One region of the Cupriavidus sp. SIMBA_020 genome, then DNA from elsewhere that is predicted to be linked to it. Evidence: predicted binding sites of a transcription regulator. Region 1 holds the regulator's gene; each other region holds the start of a gene.
The links. The regulator LexA, encoded in region 1, represses DNA repair genes until DNA is damaged. The targets are predictions, from matches to a motif close to ACTGTATNNNNATACAGT.
Positions count from the first base shown of each region.

Region 2: dinB (DNA polymerase IV) is a predicted target of LexA. The motif match lies at 2,666-2,683, and genes of this name have one in related genera.
Region 3: recA (recombinase RecA) is a predicted target of LexA. The motif match lies at 890-907, and genes of this name have one in related genera.
Region 4: imuA (translesion DNA synthesis-associated protein ImuA) is a predicted target of LexA. The motif match lies at 1,521-1,538, and genes of this name have one in related genera.

Region 1 is NZ_JAWRWU010000004.1:289,111-293,683, reverse strand. It holds gene SB751_RS10535 (asparaginase) at 1-887, opposite strand, end outside; gene lexA (transcriptional repressor LexA) at 995-1,651, shown strand; gene SB751_RS10525 (hypothetical protein) at 1,772-1,945, shown strand; gene SB751_RS10520 (hypothetical protein) at 2,166-2,837, opposite strand; gene SB751_RS10515 (hypothetical protein) at 3,142-4,296, shown strand; tRNA gene SB751_RS10510 (tRNA-His) at 4,375-4,450, opposite strand.
Region 2 is NZ_JAWRWU010000020.1:38,600-43,172, forward strand. It holds gene SB751_RS26290 (diguanylate cyclase) at 1-47, opposite strand, end outside; gene SB751_RS26295 (MFS transporter) at 202-1,395, opposite strand; gene dinB (DNA polymerase IV) at 1,459-2,637, opposite strand; gene rarD (EamA family transporter RarD) at 2,761-3,663, opposite strand; gene SB751_RS26310 (TRAP transporter substrate-binding protein) at 3,774-4,573, opposite strand, start outside.
Region 3 is NZ_JAWRWU010000008.1:105,737-110,309, forward strand. It holds gene SB751_RS16965 (sensor histidine kinase) at 1-118, opposite strand, end outside; gene SB751_RS16970 (response regulator transcription factor) at 131-820, opposite strand; gene recA (recombinase RecA) at 1,055-2,119, shown strand; gene recX (recombination regulator RecX) at 2,205-2,663, shown strand; gene SB751_RS16985 (DUF2889 domain-containing protein) at 3,001-3,675, shown strand; gene sucC (ADP-forming succinate--CoA ligase subunit beta) at 3,765-4,573, shown strand, end outside.
Region 4 is NZ_JAWRWU010000009.1:68,176-72,748, reverse strand. It holds gene SB751_RS18035 (hypothetical protein) at 1-999, shown strand, start outside; gene SB751_RS18030 (hypothetical protein) at 1,009-1,332, opposite strand; gene imuA (translesion DNA synthesis-associated protein ImuA) at 1,592-2,500, shown strand; gene SB751_RS18020 (Y-family DNA polymerase) at 2,427-4,028, shown strand; gene SB751_RS18015 (error-prone DNA polymerase) at 4,057-4,573, shown strand, end outside.

The DNA.
Region 1 (4,573 bases):
GTCTCATGGACCGAGCCATTGCCGGTGGCTGCCACCACGAACCCCTTCACGCCGGCCGAGACCATCGCATCCACGGCCACCCTGCCCGGCTGGGCATAGCTCGCCACGATCTCGACGAGCGGCCACGCCGCGGGCACGGGCAGCGCGGGCGCGTCATTGGGGGCCAGCGCACGCGTGAAGCGCACGTAGGCATCCTGCACGAAACCGATCGGACCGCCTGCCGGCGACGTGAACGCATCCACCGCCGAGGTATGACCCTTGGCGACATCGCGCGCCGCATGAATCTCCTGGTTCAGCACCACGAGCACGCCCTGCCCGCGCGCTTCCGGGCTTGCCGCCACGCGCACCGCGTCAAGCAAATTCAGCGGACCATCGGCCGAGAGCGACGTGGAGGGGCGCATTGCCGCCGTCAGCACCACCGGCACCGAACCCCGGTGCGTCAGGTGCAGGAACATCGCCGTTTCTTCAAGCGTGTCGGTGCCGTGCGTGATGACCACGCCCGCCACATCGGGCTGCGCAATCCAGTGCTCCACGCGCGCGGCGAGCGTCGTCCACAAGCTGAAGGCCATGTCCTTGCTGTCGATCTGGGCCACCTGCTCCGTCTCCACACGAGCCACCTCGCCCAGCGCGGGCACGGCCTGGACGAGTGACGAGACCGGCACGGTGGCCGCGCGGTACTGCGCAGTGCTTGCGGAACTGCCGGATGAGCCGGCGATGGTGCCGCCGGTGGCGAGCACGACGATACGGGGCAATGACGTAGACATATAGCGAGAAAATCGAGCGAAATGAGCGCGGGTCCGGGCGATTGTAACTGTGGCGCGCCGGACGCCGCGCCTCTCGCAAACCCGTGCCGCCGGGCGCACTGGCGCTGCCGGGGTGTCGTGCATGCCCGACATCGTCACTGCAAATTGTGCTTGCACTTCACTCGATACTGTATAAAATCACAGCATACTGTTTAAACATACAGTGCTTCGGCACGAGAGATCGGCGACCCATGGCGACCCTGACACCCCGGCAGCAGCAGATCTTCGACCTGATCCGCAACACGATCCGGCACACCGGCATTCCGCCCACCCGCGCGGAGATCGCGTCGGAATTCGGTTTCTCCTCGCCCAACTCTGCCGAGGAACACCTGCGGGCGCTGGCCCGCAAGGGTGTGATCGAACTGACGCCAGGGGCATCGCGCGGCATCCGCCTCAAGGTGGCACGCAGCGATTCGGAGATGCCAGACCAGTTCTCACTACCGATGGCCGGCGTGATGCAGTTGACGCTGCCGCTCGTAGGCCGCGTGGCCGCAGGCAGCCCGATCCTTGCCGCCGAACACATCGACCGTCAATACCAGGTGGACGCCTCCGTATTTGACGATCGCCCTGATTACCTACTGCGCGTGCGGGGCCTGAGCATGCGCGATGCCGGCATCCTCGACGGTGACCTGCTGGCCGTGAGGAAAGCCAGCGAAGCGGCCAACGGCAAGATCGTCGTCGCACGCATCGGCGACGACGTGACCGTCAAGCGCCTGAAGCGGCGCGGCGACATGATCGAGCTGATCGCCGAGAACCCGGATTTCGAGAATATCGTGGTGCAGGCCGGCCGCGAGGAATTTTCCCTGGAAGGCATCGCCGTTGGGCTGATCCGCTCCTCGGGCTTCTGATTTCCGAGACTGGGCAGGCGTCCGCCTGTCCCGGTCCCCAGATTTGCATTGCCAACGCCGCCCCGTTCTCCCCGGACGACGGGCGCGGACTCCTGCTGTCGCAAACTTCGAGGTGCCGCCATGCTACAAGTCAACCACACTGCTTCCCGCCGCCCGGTCAAGCCCGTACCGTTCCGCCAGACCAAGGGCGTGCGCGTCTACCAGGGCGCCCAGCGTCGCACGATGGTCGGCAGCATGGCCGCGATCTGCCGGATGCTGGAGCTTGCGGATATGCCCGGCAAGCTGGACGCATAAGCCGCTAGCGGCGGATCCGCGCCGCCAAAATCATTGTAAATTGTGCAGTTGCGAGCCCACCACGTGAAATTAAGAGAACGATTAATTCTGCGGGGAAGGTGCTTTACACTCGATGGCGCGCACCCGTAGTCCTGGCGCATTGGCGCCGATGCGCGAAACCGGAACTTGTCGACCCGCCGAGTGCCGGTTTTTTTTCGCTCCACCACCTGGGTCGGGCTAATCAACCTGGGTACATGCCTGTCATGTTCTTGCGCAGGCGATCCCACAGCATGCGGACGCGCCGTACAGTCGCGCTCAAACCCGCCGAATAGCCGGGATCGTAATAGTGAATCAGTAACGACCGGCGCTCGCCAACTTCCACATCCAGATTGGCATGCTGGAGCACAAAGCCGTTGAAGACATAGACGCTACCCGGCTCCACCGGCACGCGATTGCAGCGGCCACGCCGCAGATCGCGAAGTGTCAGCCATTTTCTGAACGGGAACGGCAGATTGCGCTGAATGCCATGGCGAAGCTTGCAGAAGACATTGCTGACCGTGGATACCGCCACGCGCGGCGGGTGATAAACCAGCAGATCGCCGTTGCAAACGCCATCGGGCGCGAGCTTCAACGGAATCAGCAGCGTCAGCAAATGCGAATCGTAGTGGCGGCAATGGCTCTCGTTGCGCGTTGACGTGCTGGCACAACGAATCACGTGGAATGCCTCCCAGCGCAAAGACTTCTTCAAGAGTGTGGCGGCCAAGGCCCGGGTCTCGGCGCACACCGTCTGCTCAAGCTTGCGGAAGGCTTCATTGCGGCGCAATAACTCGGCCATCGCGAATGGCTCGGCGCGCTCAGGCTGTTCGCCGAAGGATCGATCGATGGCCGCATTTATTTCAGCCAAGGTCGGCATCGGGATTACACCGGAGAATGCCGCCAGTGCGACATCAGGGTTGAATCGAATTCGCTCCGCCACAGTATGACCTCGCGCTTCGTGTAGGCGATTGCCTGGATGATATGGATTAGACCAGTTGGCCCGTCGTGAAGCGTAGCGAAAATCATTCTCGAAAACCTGTCGTTATGTGTGCTGGCACACACGATCAGGGAACAACGTCAACGATACACACGCCCCGACGGTTTTCCGGCACATGAACCGATCAGCGATTATTCTTTTGGTGAAGAATCGACGGGCACTAGCTGGCTACGTAAGGAAAGCTATGAGGACAAGGCTGGCGGCATGGCTCCTGGTCATCACTGCGCTGATTTCAGGGCCGGGGCTTGCTGCCGAATTCGGCAGCAAGGGCGGCCCCGAGCCTGCCAATATCGATCAAATTGCCGCCCTTCTTCACGAAGCCCCCTACGACCTGGAGCTGCTGATCAGCTTCGGGACATCAAAGGGCGGTTCGGCTGGCCACATCGCCCTGGGTGTCCGTGACGACGCGCTAGGCGATGACATCGTCTATTCGGCAAACTTCTACGCCGACCGCTCGCCCAAACACGAGAATGATTTTTACACCGCCGATCTGATGGCCGGCATCCCTAAGAAGGAATATCTGTTCAAGACCGCTTCCTCCATCGCGGAAAAGACGATGTTCGGCCTCGACTATGGCGAGATTTACAAGCGATCAGTGATTGGTGTGCGAGTCTTCGGCGTGCCTACTCAGGAAAAGCACTCGCTGGTCGATTACTTCCGCCGCATCAATGACGATTACCATCGACGGGCAACGAGCACCGAATATCACAGCGGCACGATCCAGTACGATTATTTGCGCCTGAACTGCGCCAAGACTATCGGTGCCGCATTCAAGTACGGTGCCGGCTACAAGGATCTGGCGATAAAGAGTCCCAAAGTCCTGTCCGGGCGGCGCGTGGTAGCAGCTGCGACCGCAAACATTCCCACGGAGATGGCGATGAAGCTAATCAAGGAATGGGGCAAGCGCGGCTACGGTATGGACGTGGTGCTGTACAAAAAGTACAGCAACTCCACCTATGTGGAACCTCGTGAAGAGGAGCGAGTGGCATTCAAGGACCTGCCCAACCGCTTTCCCTCCGTCCTGTCCCTCGATTTCCGCAGGGAACAAGGCGCCTATCGCGACTTCGACAATCTTTATGCGATGTACCTGTTCTACAACCTGGGCCGGTTCAGCGTGCGCGTGAACGAGCAGACGCTGCTGCTGGAGATCGAGAAGGACAAGGAACCGATGCCCTATCTGCAAGCCGCTGAACTGGCCAAGGCCAGCGCTAAATCGGACAGCGAGAAGTTCCGCCGTCACGCCGTCTTTGACCCGCTCGGCACAAAGATCGGCGAGACGCCGGACAACACCCATCTCTACAATTTTCCGGAGGGGAAGCAAGGAAGGACTTCGCCCTAAGCCCGGCCAACTGACATGACAACACGCGCGTAGAAAAGCAAAACGGCCACTGAGAAGTGGCCGTTTTGTTAAGCAATTTGGGGTGGCTGATGGGACTCGAACCCACGACGACAGGAATCACAATCCTGGACTCTACCAACTGAGCTACAGCCACCGTAGAGGTTTTGCCAGCTTGCCGCTGGCGCTTTCGCTATCCGGCGTTGCCGTTCAACGAAAACCAAGATTCTACAAGGATCTTCAGAGGATGGCTAGTATTCCGCACAAAAAAATTTCACCT
Region 2 (4,573 bases), on a different contig from region 1:
GCGCGCGGTAGCCATCGCGGTCGCGGCACCAGTTTGCGCCATGGCATCGGGGGCCTCCGGGCAAGTCCCGCGTTAGCGGGCACTGCAACGAAACTGTGACGATCGAGGACAACGCTCGGCCAGTGTAGTGCAGCAAACGGGACTTCGGGAGGGGGTGGCGCGGTCAGCGCGCCGGGCTCAGTGCCGGGCTTGGTGTCGAATTCAGTGCCGGTCGGTCCGGAAGTAGAGCAGGGCGAGCGCCGGCAGCGCGAAGCCGATCCAGCTTGCCAGCGGCCAGCCGCCGCGCGCAAAGGCCCAGGCGCCCAGCCACGAGCCCGTGGCGCCGCCGAGGAAGAAAATCGCCATATACAGGCCGTTCAGCCGGCTGCGGTGCTCGGCCGAGAGCGTGAAGATGGCGCGCTGGCCGACCACCAGGTTCGCCGACACGCCGAAGTCGAGCAGGATGGCCGCCACGGTCAGCGCCAGCAGCGAGGTCATCGACCCCTCCGCGCCCACCCGGCTCAGCAGGAACGACCCGGCGCCGATGGCCAGCGCGATGGCGGTCATCTGGCGGCTGTGGCCCCGGTCTGCATAGCGGCCGGCCATCGGCGCGGCGATGGCGCCGGCCACGCCAACCAGCGCGAACACGGCGATGCCGGTCTGCGACATGCGGAACGCGGGCCCGGCCAGGTACAGCGGGACGGTGGTCCAGAACAGGCTGAAGACGCCGAACATGCTGGCCTGGTACAGCGCGCGCCGGCGCAGCACGGGCTGGGTACGGAGCAGGTGCGCCATCGACGCCAGCATCTGGCCGTAACTCACGCCCCGCGCTGGCTGGCGGCGCGGCAGCTTGCGCGCGAGCACCAGTGCCAGCAGCACCATGGCCACCGCCGAGACCGCGAAGATGGTGTGCCAGCCGCCCGTCAGGCCGGCCATCAGGCTCGACACCGGCCGCGCCAACATGATTCCCATCAGCAGCCCGCTGGTGACGTTGCCGACCACGCGACCCCGGATATGGTCCGGAGCGAGGTGCGCCGCAAACGGCACCAGCACCTGCACCGCCACCGAGCACAGGCCGATGGCGCAGCCTGCCACCAGGAACACGCTGGCGTGGGTGGCCAGCGCCGCCGCCGTCAGCGCCACGGCACAGCCGCCGATCAGCGTCAGGATCAGCTTGCGGTTCTCGACCAGGTCCCCCAGCGGCACCAGTAGCACCAGTCCCACGCAGTAGCCCATCTGGGTCAGCGTGACGATCAGCCCGGCAATCTCGGGCGAGAGGTGGAGCGACCGGGCGATCGGGCCGATCAGCGGCTGGGCGTAGTAGAGATTGGCGACGATCATGCCGCAAGCCGTGGCCAGCAGCGGCGTGATCCAGGTGGCGGGCGCGGCGGCGCGCTCGGTGGCGGAGGTGGTCATGGGGACGCCTTCTTGCTCGAAGCCGCCGATTCTACGGGGAGATAGATAGATGCGCTGGAAGGGTCATTCCCGTGCATCCGGCCGCTCGTCCTCGAAGCGGAACTCCTCCTGCACCGGCGCCGGGTCATCGCCCTGTTCGTCCGCCGGGATCAGGGCGCTCACGCGCACGCCGAGCAGCCGGATGCGCCGTTCGAGCGGAATCCGCTTCAGGCATTCCGTGGCGCCGCGCCGGATCGCCGCGCCATCGGCGGTATGGGCCGGCATGGTCAGGTCGCGCGTGACGGTGCGGAAATCGTCAAAGCGCAGCTTGATGCCCACCGTGCGGCCCACATAGCCCTTGCGGCGCAGGTCCTCGCCCACGCGCATGCAGAGCCTGGTGAACGATTCGGACAGCAGCGGACGGTCCACGCGCGGGTGCAGGTCGCGCTCGAAGGTGGTTTCGCGGCTCATCGACTTCGGCTCGGAACTGACCACCACCGGGCGGTCGTCGCGCCCATGGGCCACCTCGATCAGCCAGCCCGCGTAGTTGCGGCCGAAGTGGGTCTGGAGCACGCCCTGGTCGGCCTCGGCCAGGTCGCCCACGGTTTCGATGCCGATACCGGCCAGCTTCTCGGCCGCCTTCGGCCCAATCCCGTTGACCTTGCGCGCCGCGAGTGGCCAGATGCGGCGGGGGATGTCGGCCGGGGTGAGCAGGGTCAGGCCGTCCGGCTTGTCGAGTTCGGACCCGATCTTCGCTAGCAGCTTGTTGGGTGCCACGCAGATGGAGCAGGTCAGGCCGGTGGCCTCGCTGACGGCCGCCTTGATGCGCGCGGCCACCTCGGCCGGCTCGCCGGGCACCTCGGTCAGATCGATATAGATCTCGTCGATGCCGCGGTCTTCCACCTGCTCGGTGAAAGTGCGCACGGCGGCCTTGAACAGGCCCGAGTAGCGGCGGTAGGCATCGAAATCGGTCGGCAGCAGGATGGCGTCTGGCGCCAGCTTGGCGGCCTTCATCATGCCCATGGCCGAGAACACGCCCAGCGCGCGGGCTTCGTAGGTGGAAGTGGTGACGACGCCACGCCCCACGTAGTCGCGCAGGCGGGCATAGCGGCGCGAGCCATCGGGCAGCGTCTCCGGCACGGCATTGCGGCCGCCGCCGATGACCACCGCCTGGCCGCGCAGGTCGGGATAACGGAGCAATTCGACGGACGCATAGAAGGCGTCCATGTCGAGGTGGGCGATGCGCCGGACGGGGCTGGACATGGCGAATGGGGGCGTGCGTGTCGTCGATACTGTATAAACGTACAGTATAGTGCGTCGGCCCTCGCGTGCCGAGAGGGGGGTTAGCCCGATATTCCCCAGACGAATTGATCCATCGATTTACACCTACGCTTCATTTGTCGCCCTGATGGATTTGAGGGAATTGCGGCGGGAAACCCACACCCCTTCGAGCGCGTAGATCAGCAGCGATACCCAGATCAGCGCATAGCCGAGCTGCTTCTGGGCCGGGAACGGCTCGTGCCACAGCCAGATGCCGAGCAGCAGCTGGAGCGTCGGGCCGGTGTACTGGAGCAGGCCGAGCAGCGAGAGCGGAATCCGGCGCGCGCCGGCGGCAAAGAACAGCAGCGGCACCGCCGTGATCGGGCCGGCCAGCAGCAGCAGGACCTGCGTACCCGGTGCTGCGCTGCGGAAGGTGTCCTGGCCGGTGAAGACAATCACGCCCAGCGCGGTGGCCGCGATCGGGAACAGCAGCAGCGTCTCCAGCGACAAGCCCTCCAGGGCGCCCAGCGCCCCGGTCTTGCGCAGCAGCCCGTAGCCGCCGAACGACGCCGCCAGCGCCAGCGCGATCCACGGCAGTTGCCCGGCGCTCACGGTCAGCCACACCACGCCCCCCGCCGCGATGGCGATGGACAGCCACTGCCCCGGCCGCAGCCGCTCGTGCAGGAACAGCACGCCCAGCAGCACGCTGAACAGCGGATTGATGAAGTAGCCCAGGCTCGCATCGACCACGCGGTCGGCCGACACCGCCCAGATATAGAGGAACCAGTTGGCGCAGAGCAGGGCGGCGCTCGCCGCGAAGCCGAGGATCAGGCGCGGATTGCCCGCGACCTCGCGCAGCCAGCCAAAATGCCGCCGCCAGAGCAGGATTGCGCCCAGGAAGACCAGCGACCACACCATCCGGTGCAGCAGGATCTCGAGCGGCGCCACGCCGTGGAGGGATTTGATATAGAGGGGCAGCAGGCCCCAGATGACGTACGCGAGCAGCGCGTAGAAGATGCCGAGTTGCATGGGAGTGTCCGGTAGGTGCGCGGATTCTACCGGGACGCCGCAATTGGCGTTGAGACTCGCCTCCCCCGGGTGGGAGAGGCGATGGCATCACATCAGATCACCGCAATGCCTTACAGCTTGCGGGAGAAGCTGAACTGCGCGAAGCCCTGCTCGGCCACGTTGAACCAGGCGGCCTCGTTGTTGCGGAACACGCGCCAGTCGTCATAGATCTTCTTGAACGACGGGTTCTTGGCGGTTTCCTCGGCGTACGCGTCCTGCGTGGCCTTGAAGCACGCCTCCATGATCTCCTTCGAGAACGGGCGCAGTTTCACGCCGTTCTCCAGCAGACGGGCCAGCGCCTGCGGATTCACGGTGTCGTACTTGGCCATCATGTTGGTGTGAGCCTCGATGGTGGCCGTCTCCAACGCGCGCTTGTACAGCGCCGGCAGCTTCTCGAACTCCGGTGCGGAGGCGTAGAACGACAGCTGGGCGCTGCCTTCCCACCAGCCCGGATAGTAGTAGTACGGCGCCACCTTGTAGAAGCCGAGCTTCTCGTCGTCATACGGGCCCACCCACTCGGCCGCGTCGATGGTGCCCTTTTCCAGTGCCGGGTAGATGTCGCCCCCGGCAATCTGCTGCGGCACCACGCCCAGGCGCTGCAGCACCACGCCGGCAAACCCGGCGATGCGGTACTTCAGGCCCTGCAGATCCGCCACGGTCTTGATTTCCTTGCGGAACCAGCCGCCCATCTGGGCATTGGTGTTGCCGCCCATGAAGTTGACGACGTTGTATTCCTTGAAGAACTCGCGCATCAGCTTCATGCCGTTGCCCTGCATCATCCAGGCGGTCTGCTGGCGCGCGGTCAGGCCGAACGGGACGGTGGTGTCGAAGCACAGCGTCGGGTTCTTGCCGAAGTAGTAGTAGCCGGCCG
Region 3 (4,573 bases), on a different contig from region 1:
GCGGCAGGGCGTCCGCCAGCGCGGCGTCCTCGGCGGCGGCATCGGCCAGGGTCGGCAGAGGCGGTGGCGGGTCCGGAAGGGCAGGCGGGCGGCCCCAGGGCAGTTTCAGCAGGCGCATGCCGCCACCGGATCAGCCATGCACCGCCGCCACCGGCAGGAACTTCTCCAGGCAGTAACCCAGGCCGCGCACCGTGGCGATGCGGATGCCGCCCACTTCAATCTTCTTGCGCAGCCGGTGCACGTAGACCTCGATGGCGTTGTTGCTGACTTCCTCGCCCCACTCGCAGAGGTGGTCCACCAGCTGTTCCTTGGAGACCAGCCGCCCGCAGCGCGTGAGCAGGATCTCCAGCAGGCCGATCTCGCGCGCGGACAGGTCCAGCATCTGCTCGTTCAGATAGGCGATGCGGCCGACCTGGTCGAAGGCCAGCGGCCCGTGGCGCATCAGCGTGGCGCCGCCGCCCGCGCCACGCCGCACCAGTGCGCGCACGCGTGCCTCCAGCTCGGACAGCGCGAAGGGCTTGGCCATGTAGTCGTCGGCGCCCAGGTCCAGGCCCTTGACCCGCTCGTCCACGCCGTCGGCGGCGGTCAGGATCAGCACCGGCAGCATCGCGCCACGCGTGCGCAGGCGCTTGAGCACCTCCAGGCCGGGCATGCGAGGCAGGCCGAGATCCAGGATCAGCAGGTCGAAGTGCTGGGTGGACAGGGCCGAATCGGCTTCCACGCCGTTGGCAACGTGGTCAACGGCGTAGCCGGAATGCCGCAGCGAGCGCGTAAGCCCGTCTGCCAGCACGTCGTCATCTTCCGCAATCAGAATGCGCATGGTTGTCTCCACCCTGTTGCCAGCATCGCACGCCACGCGGTTGCGGAACCGGTGGGGCTTGCCAAGCATACTGTTTTTTTATACAGTACCCGACATTCCGCAGGCTGCCTTGTGGGCAGCCGGGTCGGGTCGCACGCCAGATCACTTTCAGGCCGATTTCCGTCGGAAATCGCTTAAAAATCAGGCGTCGCGCCGCATGCGGCCTATTTATACACCATTGACTGAAGGACGACCATGGACGACAAGAAGGCCGGCGCCGGCGTGAGCGCTGAGAAGCAGAAGGCGCTTGCCGCCGCGCTCTCCCAGATCGAGAAGCAGTTCGGCAAGGGCTCGATCATGCGTCTGGGCGATGGCGAGATCGAAAAGGACATCGAGGTGGTGTCCACCGGCTCGCTGGGGCTCGATATCGCGCTGGGCGTCGGCGGCCTGCCGCGCGGCCGCGTGGTGGAGATCTATGGTCCGGAATCGTCGGGCAAGACCACGCTGACGCTGCAGGTAGTGGCCGAGATGCAGAAGCTGGGCGGCACCTGCGCCTTTATCGACGCGGAACACGCGCTGGACGTGAACTACGCCGGCAAGCTGGGCGTGAACGTGGGCGACCTGCTGATCTCGCAGCCGGACACCGGCGAGCAGGCCCTGGAAATTACCGACGCGCTGGTGCGCTCGGGCTCGATCGACCTGATCGTGATCGACTCGGTGGCCGCGCTGGTGCCGAAGGCCGAAATCGAGGGCGAGATGGGCGATTCGCTGCCCGGCCTGCAGGCCCGCCTGATGAGCCAGGCGCTGCGCAAGCTGACCGGCACCATCAAGCGCACCAACTGCCTGGTGATCTTCATCAACCAGATCCGCATGAAGATCGGTGTGATGTTTGGTTCACCTGAAACGACTACCGGCGGCAACGCGCTGAAGTTCTACGCCTCGGTGCGCCTGGACATCCGCCGCATCGGCTCGATCAAGAAGGGCGACGACGTCATCGGCAACGAGACCAAGGTCAAGGTGGTGAAGAACAAGGTGTCGCCGCCGTTCCGCGAGGCGTTCTTCGACATCCTCTACGGCCAGGGCATTTCCCGGCAGGGCGAGATCATCGACCTTGGCGTGGATGCCAAGATCGTCGAGAAGTCGGGCGCGTGGTACAGCTACAACGGCGAAAAGATCGGCCAGGGCAAGGACAACGCGCGCGAATACCTGCGCGAGAACCCTGACATCGCCGCTGAGATCGAGAACAAGGTCCGTGCGGCGCTGGGCGTGGTGGCAATGAACGCCGCGGCCGTGGCCGCACCGGCCGAAATCGAAGGCTGAGGCGGGTCTTTCTCCGCTCCTCGGAAGCCGTCGCAGATCGTGCGGCGGCTTTTTTTATTGGGACTCCATTGTCGATGACCCCCTGATGGCTGGCTTCCGCCCCCCGCTCTCGCTGAAGGCCCGCGCCGTCGGCTACCTGTCGCGCCGCGAGCACAGCCGCGCCGAACTGCGGCGCAAGCTGGCGCCGCACGCCGAGACGCCCGAGGAAGTGGACACCCTGCTCGACGCGCTTGAGCGCGAGAACTGGCTGTCGAACGACCGGTTCGTCGATAGCCTGGTCCATCGCCGCGCCAGCCGCTATGGCGCCGCCCGGGTGATGCAGGAGGCCAAGACCCATCAGCTTGGCAACGAACAACTGCACGATCTTCAGGACCGACTGCGGGAAACCGAGGTCGAGCGGGCCCGGGAGGTCTGGCGCAAGCGCTTCGGCACAGCCCCGGATTCCCCGGAGGCGCGGGCCAAGCAGATCCGCTTCATGGTCGCGCGCGGCTTCTCGCGCGCCGTGGTCGGCAAGATCATCCGCGGCGCGGAAGATGACGAATGAGGTGACGATTGCGCCGCGTAGACCACTGTATACCTGCGTGCGCAACAGGGATTTTGTGATCCGGCGCCGGGCGTTGTGGCGCCGCACCACTGGCCGTGCCGCCGGGCACGATGGCGGCCCGCCAGCCCTTGTCGCGCCGTGGTTCGGCGTTGTTACCGGCGCAACAATTCGCCCCCGACATTCCATATCGCAGGATGTTCCCGGGCAAAGCGGCGCGGCATGTTAAACTCTCCCGGTTTTCCGGCCTTGGCGGCCGTGCGGCTGTCGGCCGTCCCGCCCCGGCCGTGACGTTTGCCCCCGGTCACAGCCTCAACATCCCGCGTCAGCCCCAGCTGTCATGCCACTTTCCCCGCCTGCCAACCGCACCTTGCGTCATCGCCGTGCCATCACGGCGGAAGCGTATGCGCGGGAAGACGGCCTGTGGGACATCGAGGCGCGCCTCACCGACACCAAGCCACGCGACATCGAGCTCGCCGGCGGTGGCATCCGGCCCATCGGCCAGCCGCTGCACGACCTCTGGCTGCGCGTGACGATCGATCTCCGCATGAACGTGGTGGATGCCGAGGCTTGCTCCGATTGGGTGCCTTATCCGACACATTGCGACACGATCGGCCCGGCTTACCGTAAGCTGATCGGCCTGAACCTGACGAAGGGTTTCCGCAAGGCGGTGCGCGAGCGGCTGTCCGGCGTGGCCGGCTGCACCCACCTGACCGAGCTGGCCGGCGTGCTGCCGACCACTGCCATCCAGGCTTTCGCCGGCGATGTCTTCAATGTGCGCGACGGCGCCACCGTCAACGATCCGAATCCCGAACCGCCTTACCAGCTCCATGGATGCCACGCGCTCCATTTCGAGGGCGAGGTGGTTCGCCAGTTTTACCCGCGCTGGTATGGCTACCAGCCGGCACCGAAGGCCGGCGCTGCGGCGTCATCGTCCCAGTCCGCGTCACGCGCCGATGCTCCGGCATCGGGCGGCGACACCCTGGCCCACCGGCCCAACGGAACCTCGGGCTGACCGTCACGGTCCGCCCACAGGAACAGCGAGAGACGAATCGTCTCCCCCATTTTTCCCATCCCTTTACGCCTACCCGAAAGGAAACACGCATGAATATCCATGAGTATCAAGGCAAGGAAATCCTGCGCAAATACAATGTGCCGGTTCCGCGCGGCATCCCGGCTTTCTCGGTTGAAGAAGCCCTGAAGGCGGCTGAGCAGCTCGGCGGTCCGGTGTGGGTCGTCAAGGCACAGATCCACGCAGGCGGCCGCGGCAAGGGCGGCGGCGTGAAGGTGGCCAAGAGCATCGAGGACGTCAAGACCTACGCCACCAACATCCTGGGCATGCAACTGGTGACGCACCAGACCGGTCCGGAAGGCAAGAAGGTCAACCGCCTGCTGATCGAAGAAGGCGCTGACATCAAGAAGGAACTGTACGTGTCGCTGGTGGTGGACCGTGTCTCGCAGAAGGTGGCCCTGATGGCCTCCAGCGAAGGCGGCATGGACATCGAGGAAGTGGCCGCGCACAGCCCGGAAAAGATCCACACGCTGATCGTGGACCCGGCCGCGGGCCTGCAGGACGCCGAAGCCGACGACATCGCCCGCAAGATCGGCGTGCCGGACGCCAGCGTGCCGCAAGCGCGCCAGGCACTGCAAGGCCTGTACAAGGCGTTCTGGGAAACCGACGCTTCGCTGGCCGAAATCAACCCGCTGATCCTGACCGGCGACGGCAAGGTGATCGCGCTCGACGCCAAGTTCAACTTCGACTCCAACGCGATGTTCCGTCACCCGGAAATCGTGGCCTACCGTGACCTGGACGAAGAAGACGCCAACGAAATCGAAGCCTCGAAGTTCGACCTGGCCTACATCTCGCTGGACGGCAACATCGGCTGCCTGGTGAACGGCGCCGGCCTGGCCAT
Region 4 (4,573 bases), on a different contig from region 1:
CCAGACCTGTACGTCACCCGCCAACAATTCCTGGCGCTCAAGCAGCGTGTCGATGCCTTGACGCTCGAAGACAAGGACAAAGGGGCCAAGTACTTCCGTGCCAACAGCACCGGACCCGATAGCCAGGCCACCGGTCAGGAGGCGGTGGCGATCGGGCCGTCCGCCATTGCCGGGGGCGCGGGCAGTGTCGCGATCGGCGAGGGCGTCTCCTATCCCACTTCAGGCCGGGGCGTGGTGATCGGCTCCCTGGCGTATGTCGGCACAGGAGAGCCCAACGACGGGGTGGTGGTGCTGGGCTGCGACGCCAACGCCTCTGGCGAGCGTGCGGTGGCGATTGGCGGCGGCGCCAGTGCAACGTTTACCGACAACGTCGCCATCGGGGGTGGTGCCATTGCATATTTTTCCGGCGCGTCCGTCGCAGTGGGGGGCGCGGCCTACACAGCCGGAGAGCAATGCGTGGCTGTGGGGTACGGTGCGCGTGCCGAAGGGTCCTGGGGGGTGGCGCTCGGTGGCGGCGCGCAGGTGACTGGCGACGCATCGGTCGGTATCGGGCAAAGTCTGCGCGTCACGAATCGCTGGGCAACGGTCGTCGGATCGGGCGCCAAGGTGGAATTCGACGGCGGCGTGGCGATCGGTGCCTATGCCGTGTGCGACCGCGAGGATTCGGTGTCCGTCGGCAACGTGGCGATGGGCCGCTACATCGCCCACGTTCTGCCTGGCAGGCACGATGACGAGGTCGTGACCGTAGGCCAGTTAAAGGACGCGGGGCTGCTGGTGAACGCGGATGGCGGCCTGGAGAATACGGTCGTGGCGTTCAGCGACACGGGCAGAGGCAAGGTCGCGTTGCCGTCCACACAGGTAAGCGGGTTGCGTCAGGGTGAGGTGAGTGCGCGGAGCACGGACGCCGTCACGGGCAGCCAGCTGTTCCGGGTGATCCGGCGGCAGGACGATCTCGAGGCCCGCATCGCGGCGCTGGAGCGCGGGGCGCGCCGGGCGTAGCGCTGGCCTTCAGACGCGGTCCAGCTCGTCGCTGTTCCACCAGGCGTCGAGCAGGGGCTGGAAGCGGTTGTCGGGCGCGGGCGGCACGCGCGTACTCTTGCGCGCGGGCGGCAGTTCGCGTCCCGTCAGCTGGTAATAGACTGCCGCGGGCAGGGTGCCCGGGCCGTAGGGCACATGGTCGATCACGCTCATCTGCCGCGCGGCCTTCAACGCCCGGGTGGTCTCCTCGGCGGACAGGCCGCTGGCGTCAGCCAGCGCGTCGCGGCGCAGCGGACCCTCGCGCTGCAAACCGGCGATCAGCAGATGCACACATTGACGCGTATTCCGTTTCATAGGGGCGCATTTTTCCGCACCTGCACCGCGCTGCACAATCCGGATTGACATTTGTTTGCAATCCGTTGCGTCGTTTCGTGGCAGTTGCCCCACTGTAGTGGGAGATGTGGGGCCTTTGGCAGCACTTTTTGGCGAATGGGGCGGCGCGCGTTCCACTTCGGCCATACCCCTCTTGCGCCGGCGCCGATACTGTATAAACATACAGTAATCGTCAATCTTCCGATGGCGCACGCCCGCCGCGTGTGCCGGATTCATCACCATGACTGCGCCCCCGCACATCCTGCCTGCCGTGGAGGATGGTGCGTCCCTACTTCCTTCTCCGCCCGAGTCGGCGCCCGTGCCCGTGCCCGATCATCGGGCCTCGGTGGCCGAACTCGAGCATCGCTACCCCGGCCTCTGGCGCGCCGGGCAACTGGGCCATGCCGGCCGGCTGCCCGTGTGCCCGAGCGGCTATGACGCGCTGGCGCAGGAGCTGCCCGGCGGGGGCTGGCCGGCGGGCGCGGTCACCGAGCTGCTGCTTGCCCACGATGGCGTGGGCGAACTGCGCCTGCTGATGCCGGCGCTGCGCACGCTGGCTGCGGCGGGGCGGCGCGTGGCGTTCGTCAATCCGCCTTATCTGCCGAATGCCGCCGGGCTGGCGGCGGGGCTGGCCGGCCTGCCCGCGCGCCAGCTGTACTGGGTGCGGCCGCCGGCCGCCACGCCGCCGGCCTCGCGCCGCACGGACATGCTCTGGGCGGCCGAGCAGATGCTGCGCAGCCAGGCGTTCGGCGCGGTGCTGGTGTGGCTCGGCACCGCGCGGCCCGAGGCGCTGCGCCGGCTCCAGGTGCTGGCCCAGGCCGGCGATACCGTGGTCTGGGTGCTGCGGCCGCTGCGCGTGCTCCAGGAATCGTCGCCGGCGGTGCTGCGGCTGGCGCTGTCGCCGTTGCCCGGCAACATGCTGTCGATTGCCTTCCACAAGCGCCGCGGCCCCGTGCGGGACGCGCCGCTGGTCCTGTCGCTGGGCGGCATGGCGCACGTGCCCGCGCGCGTCGCTGCTCCCACCGCTCCCGTCACCCCAGTCACCCCCACCGCGCCTGCCGTGGTGCCCCCTCATCATGCTGCCGACGTTCTGGATCGCGGTGCATCTGCCGCGCCTGCCGCTGGACGCGCTGCAACCGAGCTGGCCTGAGGCCGCCGGTGCGCCCTCCGTCCCCGTCCCCGTCCCCGCCTCCGCCTCCGCCTCCGGCACGCTACAGGCGCTGCCCGTGGCGGTGATGGCGCACGAGCGCGTGGTGCTGGCCAACGGGCCGGCCGTGGCCCTCGGTGTGGCGTACGGCATGCGGCGCGGCGGCGTGCAGGCGCTGTCGGCGGAGGTCGTGCAGCGGGAGCGCAATCTCCCGGCCGAAGCCGCGTTGATGACCGACGTGGCGCTGACGCTGCTCCACTTCACGCCGGCCGTGACGATCGACCCCGATGCCGAATCGGCCACCGTGATGCTCGACGTCACCGCCAGCCTGCGCCTGTTCGGCGGGTACCGGGCGCTGTGCCGGGCCATCCGCGCGCGGGTGAGGCAGCTCGGCACGTTCGCGCAACTGGGCTGCGGCACCACGGCGCAGGGCGCGGCATGGCTTGCCCGGCAGCCGCTGCGCCGTACGCGGCGCGGCATTGTGCGGCCCGCGCGCCGCGCCATCCAGCCTGCCCGCATGACGCGTCTGCTCGATGCCCTGCCCGTGGAGTGCCTGCAGACGCTGGCCGATCCGGGCTGGCTCGAGGGCGTGGGCTGCCGCACGCTGGGGCAGGTGCGGCGGCTGCCGCGCGCGGGGTTGTCGCGCCGCATCGGCACGGCACTGCTGGCGCGGCTTGACCAGGCTTACGATCAGGTGCCGGCCGGCTTTGCATGGTTCGAGGCGCCGCCCGCCTTCGCGCAGCGGATGGAGCTGCCGGGGCGCATCGAAGCGGCCGATGGGGTGCTGGCCGGCGCGCAGCGGCTGCTGCTGGCGCTGTCCGGCTGGCTGGCGGCGCAGCAGGCCGGCGTCACGCGCTGCGTGCTGGTGCTCGAACACGAGCGCTACCGGCTGGGCGAGGACATGGACAGCACGCTGGTGCCGCTGGGTCTGGCGCAGCCCAGCCGGGACCCGGTGCATCTGTCGAAGCTGCTGCGCGAGAAGCTCGACAAGGTGCGCTTCCACGCGCCCGTGGGCGGCCTGGCGCTGCGCGTGGAGGCGATGGAAACCTGCCTGCCGCAGAGCGATTCGCTGTTCCCGGAGCCCGGCGCGGCGCCGGCCGAACTGGGCCGGCTGCTCGATACGCTGATGGCCCGCCTGGGCCGCGACAATGTGCTGCAGCCGCGCCCGCTGGCCGACCATCGCCCCGAATGCGCCAACCAGTGGGGCCCGGTGGACGAGCCGCCGCCCCGCCCGCCCGCCACCGGCACGCTGCCGCCCGAGCGGCCGCTGTGGCTGCTGGAGGCGCCCCGGCCGCTGCGCGTGCAGCGGCACCGGCCGGTCTACGAAGGCCCGCTGGTCATGCTCACCCGCCCCGAGCGCATCGAAGCCGGCTGGTGGGACGGCGGGCTGGCCACGCGTGACTATTTCATCGCCGAACGGGCGGACGGGCTGCGCTGCTGGGTCTATCGCGAGCGCCCCGGCCATCCCACCCGCAGCGGGCAGGAAGAGGGCGGCGAATACCGCTGGTTCCTGCACGGGCTGTTTGCCTGAGTTCACCTGAGTTTTTGACGTTTTCCCTATGCTGTCGTCGCTTCCCGGCCTCTCCTCGCTGCTGCCCTCGCTGCCCGATTACGCGGAGCTGCACTGCGTATCGAACTTCACGTTCCTCACTGGCGCCTCGCATCCGCAGGAACTGATCGCGCGCGCGTTCCAGCTCGGCTACAGCGGGCTGGCGCTGACCGACGAGTGCTCGGTGGCGGGCACGGCGCGCGCGCATCACGCCATCAAGGTGCTGCGCGAGGAGATGTGGGAGGCCGTGGCGCGCAGCGCCCGCCGGCTGGCGGCGGGGCAGGCGGACGGCGAGTTCGACGAGGCCGAAGGGGTCCATGTCTTCACCCCCGACGGGATGGGCGGGATGGATGAGATGGACGACATGGAGGAGGACGACCCCGACGCCCTGCCGCCCCTCGACGATGACCCCCACGACCCCGATGCCGCTGCGCACCGCCACCGCGTGCTGGAGGCGCGCGCCGCCGCTGCCGATGCGTTCAACGTGATCCTCGGCAGCCGCTTCACGCTGACCGCCTCCCCTGGGC